DNA from 4 places in the Mesorhizobium sp. M1227 genome. Region 3 is predicted to be linked to each of the others. Evidence: predicted binding sites of a transcription regulator. Region 3 holds the regulator's gene; each other region holds the start of a gene.
What was found. Region 3 encodes LexA, which represses DNA repair genes until DNA is damaged. Its sites were predicted from a motif close to TGTTCNNNNTGTGTTCNG; they were not measured.

Region 1 (3,402 bases), on a different contig from region 3:
AGGTCGAAGATGAAGTCGGCTTGCGGCTTGCCGACGCCGCGCTCGACCGCGCCCGAAACAAAGCGCTCGCGCTGCTTGTCCATCTCGGCGCGGATCTTCTTGCCCATGGCGCGGCGCAGCAGATCGGCTTCGCCCAGCGAATAGCCGGAGAGCTCCTGCGCGATCTGCATCACCTGTTCCTGGTAGACGATGACGCCTTGCGTCTCCTTGACGAGATGGTCGATCTTCGGGTGGATCGACGCCATCTCCTCCTCGCCGTGCTTTCTGGCGTTGTAGGTCGGTATGTTCTCCATCGGCCCCGGCCGGTAGAGCGCGACCAGCGCGATAATGTCCTCGATACAGTCGGGCCGCATGCCGATCAGCGCCTTGCGCATGCCGGCACTTTCCACCTGGAACACGCCGACCACCTCGCCGCGCGACAGCATGGCGTAGGTTTCGGGGTCGTCGAGCGGAATGTGGGCAAGATCGATCTCGATGCCGCGGCGGCGGATCAGCTTGACGGCCCTGTCCAGCACCGTCAGCGTCTTCAGGCCAAGGAAGTCGAATTTCACCAGCCCGGCCTGCTCGACATATTTCATGTTGAACTGCGTGACCGGCATGTCCGAGCGCGGATCGCGGTACATCGGCACCAGCTCCGACAGCGGCCGGTCGCCGATGACGATGCCGGCGGCGTGCGTCGAGGCGTGCCGATAAAGACCTTCCAGTTTCTGCGCCGTATCGAGCAGCGTCTGCACGATCGGCTCACGCTCCGCCTCTTCGGCAAAGCGCGGCTCGTTGGCGATGGCGTCGGCGAGCTTGACCGGATTGGCCGGGTTCGACGGCACCATCTTGCTCAGCTTGTCGACCTGCCCGTAAGGCATCTGCAGCACGCGGCCGACGTCGCGCAGCACCGCGCGCGCCTGCAACGTGCCGAAGGTGATGATCTGGCCAACCTGGTCGCGGCCGTATTTCTGCTGGACGTAGCGGATGACTTCCTCGCGCCGGTCCTGGCAGAAGTCGATGTCGAAGTCGGGCATAGACACGCGGTCGGGATTGAGGAAGCGCTCGAACAGCAGCGAAAAACGCAGTGGATCGATGTCGGTGATGGTCGTGGCATAGGCGACCAGCGAGCCGGCGCCCGAACCGCGGCCCGGGCCGACCGGAATGCCTTGTGCCTTGGCCCATTTGATGAAGTCGGCAACGATCAGGAAATAGCCCGGATATTTCATCTTCTCGATGACGCCGAGCTCGAAATCCAGCCTTTCGCGATATTGCTCGACGGTATAGCCGGGCGTCGGGCCGTGCGCCGCCAGCCGCGCCTCCAGCCCTTCATGCGCCTGCCTGGCAAGCTCCTGCGCCTCCGCCTTGACCGCAGCATCGGCGTCGGCGACATCGCGGCCGGCAAAGCGCGGCAGAATCGGATTGCGGGTCTTCGGGTAATACGAGCAGCGCAGCGCGATCTCGACGGTGTTGTCGATTGCTTCCGGCAGGTCGGCGAACAGCCTCGCCATATCGGCCTGGCCTCTCAGGAAGTGGTCGGGCGAAAGGCGGCGGCGATTGTCGGCCGCAACCACGGAACCTTCTGCGATGGCGATCAGGGCGTCATGCGCCTCATAGTCTTCACGAGAGAAGAAAAACGCCTCGTTGGTGGCAACCAGCGGCAGATCGTGGCGGTAGGCGAGATCGACCGACGACTGCTCGATGGCGCGGTCATAGCCGGACACGCGCTCAAGCTCGACATAGAGCCGGTCGCCGAACAGGCTCTTGAGCGCCGAGAGCCGGGTCTCGGCGAGTTCGCGGCGATCCTGTTTCAATGCAGTGCCGATCGGACCGCGCGGCCCGCCCGTAAGGCAGATCAATCCGTCGGTGTGGCCCTGCAGCATCTCGCTCGTCAGATGCACCGCTTCGCCGGGCGGTGTCTCGAGGTAGACGCGGCTGACCAGCCTGACCAGATTGCCGTAGCCGGCCTCGGTTGCGGCGATCAGGACGACCGGCCGCATCTCCGGTCCTTGCCGCCTGCGGTCGCGCTGGCTGTCGCTCGCCTCGCCGGAAAAGGCGAGGTCGATCTGGCAGCCGATGATCGGCTGGATGCCATCCTTTACCGCCTTCTGGGCGAATTCCAGCGCGCCGAACAGATTGTTGGTGTCGGTGACGGCGATTGCCGGGCATTCGTCCTGCACCGCATGGCCGACGATCTTGCCGAGCTGCAAGGCACCTTCGAGCAGCGAATAGGCCGAATGCACGCGCAGATGAATGAACCGACGCGCCGCCGCCTCCGCCCGCGACGCCTTTGCATAGGCCTCGCGCAGCAAGGGATCGCGTGGAAGTCTTTCATCCGCCATGGTTTTTTCGCGCCGCCTCACAAGGACTCAGTCGATGAAGATGTATTGTATTGTCGAGCGCCGGGTAGCACAAGTCCAGCGCTAGTGATTAGAGCTTTGGAGGTTTAGAGCAACCGCCGAAGCTGCCAATTTCCCCCCTTGTGGGGGAGATGTCCGGCAGGACAGAGAGGGGCGCTGTCCCGCCAACCTCAGGCTACAAACAAAACCCGCCTCGGCGGGCGGGTCGTTGGAGCCAATTAGCACCATAGCCAAATTAATAGCATAGCTGCCGGCACAAAGCAAGAACAAAATACGGCGCGACGGGGAAAAATTCGAGTTGTCCGTCTCCCGAGGGCGTATCCAGAGGATTGCAGGTCGCGTTCCTTCGCGCCCCCCTCTGTCCTGCCGGACATCTCCCCCATGAGGGGGGAGATTGGCCATCATCTCGGCTTTCGCCAATTTCCAACGTTGCAGGAGCGAGCTGGGCCCCGAAGCTGCCAATCTCCCCACTTTAGGGACACTTGAGGGGGAGATGTCCGGCAGGACAGAGGGGCGCGCTGTCCCGCCAACTTCAGACAGAGCGTCGACGGCGGGTCCAACCTCACGCGAATTCCATGATCACAGCATCGACGGCAAGGCTGTCGCCGGGCTTGGCGTTGAGCTTCGAGACGATGAGGTCGCGCTCGGCGCGCAGCACGTTTTCCATCTTCATCGCCTCGACCACGGCCAGCGTCTCGCCGGCCTTGACCTCCTGCCCCTCGGCAACGGCAATCGACACGACGAGGCCGGGCATCGGGCATAGCAGCATCTTCGAGGTATCCGGCGCCACTTTTTCCGGCATCAGCCTTTCGAGTTCGGCGGTGCGCGGCAGCATGGCGCGGGCTGTCACCGAGATGCCTTTCCAGGCGATGCGGAACCCGTTCAGCACCGGCCTGACTTGCGCCGCGACCTTGCGGCCGCCGACCGTGCCGCGCCAGATGAGATCGCCCGGCCGCCAGTCGGATGCCACCGTCAGCGGTTTGCCGCCGTCGATTGTGAGGTCGAGCTCCATCGGAATGGAAATCATGCCTTCGACGATGGCAACCGAAAGATAATCCCGGCC
Region 2 (3,402 bases), on a different contig from region 3:
CGCCGGAAACGGTACGGTCGAGCGTAAAGGTGACGATGCTGTCCACTGGGCTGTCGTTCATTGCGCTGTCCAGGGGGCTGCCGGGCGGCACCTGCGTATCGCCGGGCGCCGGGCGCTCCCGCCAGGAATAGCGCAGCAGCCGTCCGGGATCCGCGTCGAGGATTTCGCACTCGATCGGCGCATTCGGCGCTTTAAAGGCAAAGCGGTTGCCGATTTCGGGCTTGATGTCGTTCGGCATCATCCAGGCCGCGAGCAGGTCCGGCACCGTCAGTGCCCGCCACACCTTTTCCGGCGGTTCGGGCAGCTCGCACTCGAACTCGATCTTGTCTGCGGCCATTTCGGCGCGTTCTTTGCCTCGGCTGGTCATTGGTCCATGTCCTTCAAAACCGTCTTGAGCCTTTCGATGCGCTCTGGCCAGAACGCACGGTAGCGTTCGATCCAGCCGAGCAGTGGCGCAAGCCCCTTCGGATCGACGCGGTAATAGGCGTTGCGACCGGCCCGGCGCTCGACCACGAGGCCGGCGCCGCGCAGCACTGCGAGATGTTGCGATACCGCCGGCTGCGATACCGGTATGCCAGTGCGCAGTTCCGACACCGTCATCTCGCCGTCGGCGAGCCGCTCATAGACGGCGCGACGCGTTGGATCCGCTAGTGCCCGAAAAATGTCTGCTTCGATCATGCCGAAAGCATAAGTCAATACTTATCGGTTTGGCAAGCCGTGTTCTTTAAGACAGGCGGTGTTTTTTAAGACAGGCGAGGTTTTACAAACTCGCTGGAAGCCAGCGTCTCACCATGTCGGGGGATCCGTTGAACGTCGCCTCGAAAACTGGTGACGCGAGCACAGCATGAATATGAAGCAATTCGGAGCCGACGTTTCGGAAGCCATGTTGCCTGTGCGCGGCGACAACAAGCGACTGTCCGGCAGTCAAGACGAGATGCTCTTCGTCGATCCACATCTCGGCCCTGCCAGCGATGACGGTAAGCACTTCCTCGACCGGGTGCCAATGTGTCGGGGCGCCAACCGCCGGTTCGACCCATTGTTCAAACATGCAAAGTTGAGTTGCGCCGTTGCGGGCAGAGACATGCATGCGGGTCTTTACTCCCGTCCGCCATTCTTCTTGCGGCTGATCGTCATGCGCAACCATCTTCATGCGTTCGCCTCGATCCCATGGTCTGTGGAAATTCGACGCCGAGACACTACTTCTTACTGACAACTATTGACAGTGCAAGGCCTCTCCTATAGAACGAAAAGAGAACAAAAACCTTGTGGGAAAAGGCAGCGACGGCAGGCAGGGATTGTCCATCGCCTGTAAGGTGCGGCGACAAAAATTCGGTTTCGGATGAGCGCGGAGAAGTATCATGGCGGGTAGCGTCAACAAGGTCATTCTGGTGGGCAACCTCGGGGCGGACCCTGAAATCCGCCGCCTGAATTCGGGTGACCCGGTCGTCAACATCCGCATCGCGACGTCGGAAAGCTGGCGCGACAAGACGTCCGGAGAGCGCAAGGAAAAGACCGAGTGGCACAATGTCGTGATCTTCAACGACCAGATCGCCAAGGTGGCCGAGCAGTATCTGAAGAAGGGCATGAAGGTCTATGTCGAGGGCCAGCTGCAGACGCGCAAATGGCAGGACCAGACCGGCAATGACCGCTATACGACCGAAATCGTGTTGCAGAAATTCCGCGGCGAGCTGCAGATGCTCGATGCGCGGGGCGAGGGCGGCGGCCAGGTCGGCAACTATGCCGGTGGTGGTGCGAGCCGCGGTTCCGATTTCGGCCAGTCCGGCCCGGGCGAAAGTTTCAATCGCGGTGGCGCCAACAAGGGCGGCGGCGGTGGTTCGTCGCGCGAGCTGGACGACGAAATCCCGTTCTGATTTCTCGGAGCGGACTGCCCTTGCGGCGAAAAGCGCCGGCACCTTGGCCACGAAATGGCGTCCCGAAAATCTGTCTTGGATTTTTGGGACGTTGTGCGTTTGAGCGGTGAAAGGACGTATCAGGTGAAGGCAAGGGTCAAATGGGTCGAGGAGCGCACTTTCGTTGGCGAGTCCGCCAATGGGCACAAGCTGGTGCTAGGCACTGCGTTCGGGCCGGAGGGCAAGACGCCGGGGCCGAGCCCAATGGAACTGGTGCTGATCGGCACTGGCGGCTGCTCGGCCTATGACGTGGTCCATATCCTCGAAAAGGGGCGCGAGGCGGTCGAAGATTGCGTGGTCGAACTCGATGCCGACCGTGCAGAAGCCGATCCCAGGGTGTTCACCCGCATTCACATGCATTTTGTCGTCAAGGGCCGGGCGCTGTCACACGACAAGGTAAAGCGGGCGATCGGGCTTTCGATCGAGAAATACTGCTCGGCCTCGGCAATGATGGCCAAGACTGCCGAGATTACCCACGACTTCGAAGTCATTGAAACGACAGCGAAGTAGGGCTGTCCCTACGTCGCCATCAGCGCCTTGATGCCGTCGGCGACGAACTGTACGGCGAGCGCCGCCAGGATGACGCCGAGCAGCCTTGTCAGGATCGAACGGCCGGTTTGGCCGAGGATACGGTCGATGCGCTCTGACAGCACGAACACCAGGTAGGTGATGACGAGGCAGATGGCGATGATGCCGACAAGGGCTGTCTGAGCGCCCAAACCCTGAAACGAGCTTGAGAGCAGGACGGTCGCCGAAATCGCGCCGGGACCGGCAATAAGCGGGATCGCCAGCGGAAAGGCGGCGATGTTGTGGATCATGTCCCTGGTGATGGCGACGTCGCCGATCTTCTCCTTGCGGTCCTGCCGGCGCTCGAACACCATTTCGAAGGCGATGAAGAACAGCAGAAAGCCGCCGGCGACGCGGAAGGCCGGCAGAGTGATGCCGAAGACTGACAGGATCGACGCGCCGGCGATTGCGAACAACGCCATTACCAGGAAGGCGATGACCGAGGCGCGCACGGAGACCTGGTTGCGCTCCTCGCTGTTCATGCCGCGGGTAACGGCGAGGAAGAGCGGCGCCAGGCCGGGCGGATCGATCGTCACCAGTATGGTGACGAAGGCGTTGAACAGGCTGTCGAAGCTCGGCATGCTGACCCTCCCCGCCGGCAAAGCCGGATAACGGGATTGGTAGAGCAAAGCGGAGCCAGTGGAAACCGTGCGGATCAGGGGCTGGCGGTGCGGCGCGCCAGAAACTCGACTTCGAGACGCCAGGTGGCGCCGTCGTCCTGTGAGCGTTCGCCCAGCCAGCGGAACGAATTTTCGGTGATGCGCGAAAAGCTCCAGCGCACAGCAGATCCGGTGCCGTCTGCGCCTTGCTGGATGATGGTATCGCCCTCGGCACGGCCGAGCTGGCGGCTGTAGTACTGATTGCGCGGATCGCTCCAGAAGATGTGCCAGGCGTCAACGCCGGGATCGTAGACGCGCAACGTCGT
Region 3 (3,402 bases):
GATGGCCCTTTTCTCTATGTCATGGGCAAGGGGCTGACGGCGATGATCGCCCTGTCCGGGTGGATCTCGGAGCGCTCGCCGATCGATGCGGTCGGGCTGATTTCGCTGAGATCCGTCCTTCTGGTGACGATCGCCCTCGTCATTGCCAGCATGGCGACGACGTGGTTGCGGCTGGCGGCACTTCCTTTTGCGCTCGCCGGCTTGCTGACGACAACGCAGACACGCATACCCGACGTATTGGTCTCGGAGGACGCACGGCTGGTCGCGCTGCCGATCGGCAGCGGTGAACTCGCGGTCAACCGGGCACGCCCGAATGAGTTCACCATCGACAACTGGAAACGCGCGCTCACATCAGAGGCTATCGTCGCGCCGGAAACACCTGGAAAGAACGACCCGCAATTCGACATTGCCGATCCGGCCGACCTACCGCCGGGCATGCCGTTCATTTGCACGGACGGCCTCTGCCTTGCCAGGCATCCATCCGGCGCGATCATCGCGCAAGCCAAGGACCGCGATACTGCGCGGCCAGCCTGCGCCTTTGCCAGCTTGATCGTCATCGACGACGCCACCGCCCATAACCCCTGCTACTACGACCGGCTGGTCCTCGTCGTCACCAAACGGCAACTGGCGCGCGCGGGAAGTGCCGCCGTCTATTTCGATCCACAAGCGGCAACACGCGCCGAGATCCGCTTCGCCGTCGAAAAATCATACCGGCCCTGGCACGTGCAGCGGAAATTTTCACGCGCGGCACGGGGCCTGCCGCCATACCGCCGGGCCGACAACCCCAAAGCCGGCGCCAAGGGCGGAGCTCAGTAGCGGCGGATCAGTCCGACGAGCTTGCCCTGCACCTTGACCCTGTCTGGTCCGAAGATGCGCGTCTCGTAGGCCGGATTGGCGGCTTCCAGGGCGATCGAGGCGCCCTTGCGGCGGAACCGCTTCAGCGTCGCTTCCTCCTCGTCGACCAGTGCCACCACGATCTCACCGGGGCTCGCCGTATCGGCATTGCGGATGATCACCGTGTCGCCGTCGAAAATGCCGGCCTCGATCATCGAATCGCCTTTGACCTCAAGCGCATAATGCTCGCCGCCCATGATCATATCCGGCGGCACCGAAATCGAATGCGTCTGGTGCTGGATGGCGTCGATCGGCACACCGGCAGCGATGCGGCCCATCACCGGGATCGAAACGGCGGCGACGACATCGTCGTCATTTCCGGCTGCGGGCACGCGCGACGATGTCGGCTTGCCTTGCCGAGGGGCGCCTTGCCCAAGACTGCCCTGGATGACACTCGGCGAGAACTTGCGTGCCGCATTGAGGCCGGGGGCGATCGAGTCAGGCAGGCGCAGCACCTCCAGCGCACGGGCCCGGTTGGGCAAACGGCGAATGAAGCCGCGCTCCTCCAGCGCCGTAATCAGCCGGTGGATTCCGGATTTGGAAGCCAGGTCGAGCGCTTCCTTCATCTCGTCGAAGGAAGGCGGGATACCGCTTTCCTTCAACCTTTCGTGGATGAACATAAGCAGTTCGTGTTGTTTGCGTGTCAGCATAGCGACCCCCAACAGAATCAGAAAAACAAACCCAGAACAAACACTATCTGTTCCAGTTGTGTTCCGCAACTGTTTAAAGTTTAATGAATGCGTTAAGGCTCGGGAAACAAACGACGTCCCCTACCGGCGTACCGCATTTTCATCGCCGCGAGCCTTATCGCCTTGATTCTGCTTCGTTTGCGCCCTTCTGGTCTCCTAGAAGGCGGCACTGGCATCGGCCGTCGGTTGGTAAAAGGCACGGAATTGAACCGTATCGACTGTGCGGTTTGGTCAATGCACCGTGAACGAAACGAACTCAAAACGCCAACCTCGGGTTAAGTCCCGGCTTCCACCGCCTGGTCAGGCTGCTTCTCGCCGGTGGAGCCTTGCTGCGCGCAACCAGGTAATGGAAGAACAGTCGATGCGTGTCCGACGTTGCGTTGGATCTTGGGGGAGCAGACAAATCATGACAGGAATTCCCGATCTCGTGGCCATAAAGGCGATGGATGCCGCGGATCCGCTGCGCGCGATGCGCGACCGCTTTGTGTTGCCGCAAGGAGTGATCTATCTCGACGGCAATTCGCTAGGAGCTGCTTCACGTGCCGCTTTCGATGAACTGCACAAGGCCGCGACCGAAGAATGGTCGTATGATCTCATCCGCGCATGGAACACCGCCGGCTGGTTCAACATGCCGCTTGAACTTGGCGACCAGCTCGGGCGCCTGATCGGTGCCGCGGCCGGCCAGACGGTGGTCTGCGACACGACATCGGTCAACATCTACAAGCTGCTGCACGCCGCCATGGCCATGCGACCGGAGCGGCAGGTCATCGTCGCCGAGGGCGATAGTTTTCCGACGGACCTCTACATGGCTGAGGGTGTGGTTTCGACGCGAAAAGATACGCTGCTGCGCCTCTCGGGGGTCGACGCGCCGACCATCGAAGAGCTGATCGACGAACGCACCGCCGTGGTGCTGGTCAACCACGTCAACTACAAGTCGGGCGAACTGCGCGACATGCCGACGCTGACGCGCAGGGCTCAGGAAGCCGGGGCGATGATCGTCTGGGATCTCTGCCACACCGCCGGCGCGATGCCAGTCGAGCTCGACAAGGCAAACGCCGATTTTGCCGTTGGCTGCACCTACAAATATCTGAATGGCGGCCCGGGCGCGCCTGCCTTCATCTATGCGGCTGAGCGGCATCTTTCCGACATCCAGCAGCCGCTCACCGGCTGGTGGGGCCATGCACGGCCCTTCGCCTTCGAGCCAGGCTATGCGGCCGGCACCGGCATCCGCCGATTTCTGTGCGGCACCCATCCGGTCCTGTCGATGCGCACGCTGAAGGGCGCGCTCGACATCTGGAACGATGTCGACATGACGGCGGTGCGCAAGAAGAGCATCGCGCTGGCGGATCTGTTCATCGAGCTTGTCGAGGCAAAGTGCGGCACTTACGGGCTCACGCTCGAAAGCACGCGCGATGGGGAAAAACGCGGCAGCCAGATTTCATTCATGCATGAGCATGGCTACCAGGTCATGCGCGCGCTGATCGAACGTGGCGTGATCGGCGATTTTCGCGCGCCATCGACCATGCGCTTCGGCTTCACCCCGCTCTATGTCGGCTATGCCGATGTCTGGCAGGCCGTCAAAGTGCTTGAGGACATCCTGCGCACCGGTGCGTGGAAGGATGCGCGCTTCGCCATCAAAGCAGCTGTCACTTGAGATTGATGCGAGAGCTGGAATCGTGAGGCTGGCGAGCGACGCGCCGCGCGATGCTCACGGCTACGTTGCAAGGCCATATGCCAGGGAGGGCGCAGGGTGTTCGAACGTCACATTGCCGATTGGGACAACGCCTATGCCAACGGCGCCAACATAGCCGGCAGCGAT
Region 4 (3,402 bases), on a different contig from region 3:
GCCATGCAACATCTCCATTTGCGGCACCGAAGAGACATTCAGCCGGAGGGTTCTGGCGGTGCCGAACGGATGCGAGTGCGGTTGTTCCTCTGCTATGAGACAGGGGCGCGGAGGCCCGGAGAGGTGGACATGCCGCATCGACCGACGGATAATTCTCGGGACTCGCCGGTTTGAAAGGCGTACTCTGCTTTGATCGGTGATAAACATTAAGGGCATCGCCGGCTGTGAGCGAGCATCGTGCTTCCGCCCCAATTCGGGAGGGAGCCATGAGCAGCCCCAACACCTCCAAAATTGGCGTCGCAAACTCAGAAGACCGCGATCGGGCGCCACAGCCAATTCCTAGCCCAGAGCCTGTATACAGAAACGAACTGCTGCGGCGCATGTCTCCGGCCAACCTTCAATTGCTCAGGCCTCACCTTCACAGCAGCTTTCTGCCATTGAGGACGCAACTCGAAACCGCAAACGCCGCTATCGAGGCCGTCTACTTCTTTGAGACGGGGATCGGCTCGATGGTGGCGAAACTCCGGCCGGAGGTCGACGCCGAAGTTATAGTCATTGGTTTCGAGGGCATGACCGGCTCGGCGCTGATCATGGGCGGCGATCGATCGCCGCACGACTGCTACATTCAAGCGGATGCCGAGGTTGCCAGCATGGACGCCGAGCCATTCACAAAGGCGCTTTCCGACAGCCCGACGCTGCGGCTTTTTCTGCTGCGGTACGTGCACTACGCGTGGATCCAGGCAAGCTATACCGCCCTCGCCAATGCGCGTTTGAAACTGGAAGAACGGCTGGCAAGATGGCTGGTCATGTGCAACGACCGCATAGAAGGCGACCGGCTGCCGATTACCCATGAATTCCTGTCGGTCATGTTGGGTGTACGACGCCGGGCGTCACCCTGGCACTTCAAATGCTGGAAGGCCGCGGTCTGATCAGGTCAAATCGTGGCGAGGTCATCGTCCGTGATCGAACTGGTCTCATCACCTTGGCAAACAGCTCATATGGCCAGCCGGAGGCGGAATACGCCCGCCTGATCGGCGAGCAGGCATCTCCATGATCCGCGCCAATATCGAAGTCCGCCGATGGGATGAGACAAACCACCTAAAGCGGCAGGCCATCGCTAATGCTGGGCGGGGGGTCTCGATCCGCGAAGGGCAACCCCTGCTGGTTGCGACAGTTTGAGTGAGGCACGCCGAGTCTCTCCCTTCCCACAAAGAATTGATATGTTGAGACCGGAGGCTCTGTCAGCGCCGTTGGCGACCAGTCCGGCGCGGGAACCACCATCCAGCCGCAGTCGACGTGTTGTCCGGGTCCCGGCCAGCGTCGACGTTACTCCGACCGATCCCACACACTGACCAGGTCGGTGACGAGCAGCCCTGCAAACGGTCTGAGAAACCCTACCAAATGTGGCGGAACAAATCATGATCGTTTCTCATTGTGCTGATCAATCAAGGGAGATTGACCATGGGCGACCGGCACAACCCAAAAATCGAGGCATCGGCAAATGTCGGAAAAGACCCGGAAGATTGGGTCAGCGGAGATGACCCAATGACTCCCGCACAAGCCTCATATCTGAAAACTCTGGCCGAACAGGCCGACGACCCTGAGGCCTATGCCGACGGCCTTAGCAAGGCGGAAGCTTCTAAACGCATTGGTGCACTCCGGGAAAAGTTAGGCCTGTAGCGTCCGCCCGTGGCTTTTCGTCTCTAGCAAAGGACAGCCGATCGGATTGGATTGGGACAGTTTTGGTGCAGGTGACCCGCAATGAATCTTCTGAATTCAGTGCATTGTGGCTCGACCGGCGATCGAGACGACAAACGGCGGATGGGAGCGGCTCATAGGGTACAACAGCCCGGCATTCGCCCTAAACCCACCGAGACCTCGCACCCCCCGATCCAATCCTACTGTCGAAACAGATCAGGCCCTTCCGACGAGGGCGATGGTAACCAAAGACACAAACAGGACAAGGGCGATTGCAGCGCCCCAGAAGAAAACTTTTTCGGTGCCGCGTTGCTCTTCCTCGCGAGATATGTCTTTCGCCATTGTATGCATCCTTTGCGAAGGTCAGCGACTGAGCAACGTGCTGTGCCAAGGCTGGGTTCCCGATAAACTACTTGCCCGCTTCGCACTGTGAGACAGTTCTCGGAATGAAACTCCAACCGTCGGTTGGTGGACGCATCGCACCTGGTGCATCTAAAGTTCGCGTGGTCCGCGCGCACCGGGCATGTCCGACCCCCCGCTCGGTGCAACAGCGTTTGATCGACCCGCCGCATCAACCTGTGCGGCGGGCTTTTTTCCTCACGCGATGGAACACCGGCGCGCAGGAAAAGTTCTGCCCACGCAGCAAACTCTTTCCCTCATATTTTTGCTGCCAGATCGGATATCTCCGATCGGCCCGCGTCGTTCTTATCCTCCGGCGACGCGGGCTCGCCGTCCTGCTATCGGTCGAGGAACCACAGAACAACCGAAAGCACGATGCTGTCAGGACCCGGTGCCAATCGGAGCACAAACGTGAAGTTCTCACGCGGATCCTGGTCAACCGTAGCGGCATATGTAAGGCGGGAGCGTCTTCACCGATCGCCTCATCGGCTTCCTCGTGCAGGTCTAACTATACGTTCTGATGTTCTTGGACCCAAATGAGCTGCACCGCGTTGTTTGCGCGCATGCTGTGCTTCGCAATCTGATGGAAAAATCCGACGCCCCTGCTGCACCGCAGACAGCTCCTGGTGCCGAAGCGCGCTTTCCGTACGATCGTGCGGCGGTTGAGCGGTTTCGACAGACATTCCCGCGCGCCAGGTGGAGTGACGAGCGCAGAACCTGGTTCGTGCCAGGAAAGACTGCAGAGCGGCGGATCCAGCGCTGGCTTGCGCAAGAGGCGGATTTGCGAGCAGCACATGATGACAGCAAGGGACGGGATGCCTTCGCCTTCGATCCCCTGTCGAGCCGGTATCTGGAAGTCGCGGACGACCTGCGCATTCGCACGCCTTATTCGCGGACGGTTCTTGAGGAACTACGAGCCGTTCCATGGGCGAGCTGGGACGACGAACTGCGGGCCTGGAGGGTGCCTTTCCGCTCATACGAGGAGTTGAAGCGCCATTGGCCAAGCATCGAAAGGGCCGCAGGCCGCGCAGAACCGGAGGAGAGGAAACGGCGACGAGAAGCGTCCAAAGACTCCGAGGAACATAAAGCCGCCAGATTGCGGTATGCCGAACGCAGGCGACGTCGCTATCCACTGCCCCCAGACGATTTACCCCGGCTTGGCCGTGCCGTGGCAACGGAGCAATACGGTATCGTGGTCTTCACCGAGATTTCGGGTGAACTCGTCGACGCCTCGCAGATAGCAGCGTTCTATCCGCATTTGATCGAGGCGAACGTCGACCACGTCTGGGGCCGATGGCGTCCGGC

Region 1: a site for LexA is predicted at 2,591-2,608, ahead of dnaE (DNA polymerase III subunit alpha). Genes of this name have one in related genera too.
Region 2: a site for LexA is predicted at 1,240-1,257, ahead of NKH28_RS16605 (single-stranded DNA-binding protein). Genes of this name have one in related genera too.
Region 4: a site for LexA is predicted at 1,408-1,425, ahead of NKH28_RS08820 (DUF3072 domain-containing protein). Genes of this name have one in related genera too.

The regions. Positions count from the first base shown of each region.
Region 1 is NZ_JAMYLZ010000012.1:136,916-140,317, forward strand. It holds gene dnaE (DNA polymerase III subunit alpha) at 1-2,321, opposite strand, end outside; gene NKH28_RS17090 (acetyl-CoA carboxylase biotin carboxylase subunit) at 2,902-3,402, opposite strand, start outside.
Region 2 is NZ_JAMYLZ010000012.1:28,955-32,356, reverse strand. It holds gene NKH28_RS16620 (SRPBCC family protein) at 1-367, opposite strand, end outside; gene NKH28_RS16615 (ArsR/SmtB family transcription factor) at 364-678, opposite strand; gene NKH28_RS16610 (cupin domain-containing protein) at 761-1,150, opposite strand; gene NKH28_RS16605 (single-stranded DNA-binding protein) at 1,359-1,871, shown strand; gene NKH28_RS16600 (OsmC family protein) at 1,995-2,420, shown strand; gene NKH28_RS16595 (MarC family protein) at 2,429-3,058, opposite strand; gene NKH28_RS16590 (hypothetical protein) at 3,133-3,402, opposite strand, start outside.
Region 3 is NZ_JAMYLZ010000016.1:16,360-19,761, forward strand. It holds gene NKH28_RS19195 (ComEC/Rec2 family competence protein) at 1-816, shown strand, start outside; gene lexA (transcriptional repressor LexA) at 810-1,544, opposite strand; gene kynU (kynureninase) at 1,990-3,237, shown strand; gene NKH28_RS19210 (hormone-sensitive lipase) at 3,334-3,402, shown strand, end outside.
Region 4 is NZ_JAMYLZ010000004.1:261,700-265,101, reverse strand. It holds gene NKH28_RS08830 (hypothetical protein) at 1-5, opposite strand, end outside; gene NKH28_RS08825 (Crp/Fnr family transcriptional regulator) at 267-929, shown strand; gene NKH28_RS08820 (DUF3072 domain-containing protein) at 1,462-1,680, shown strand; gene NKH28_RS08815 (hypothetical protein) at 1,915-2,040, opposite strand; gene NKH28_RS08810 (hypothetical protein) at 2,681-3,402, shown strand, end outside.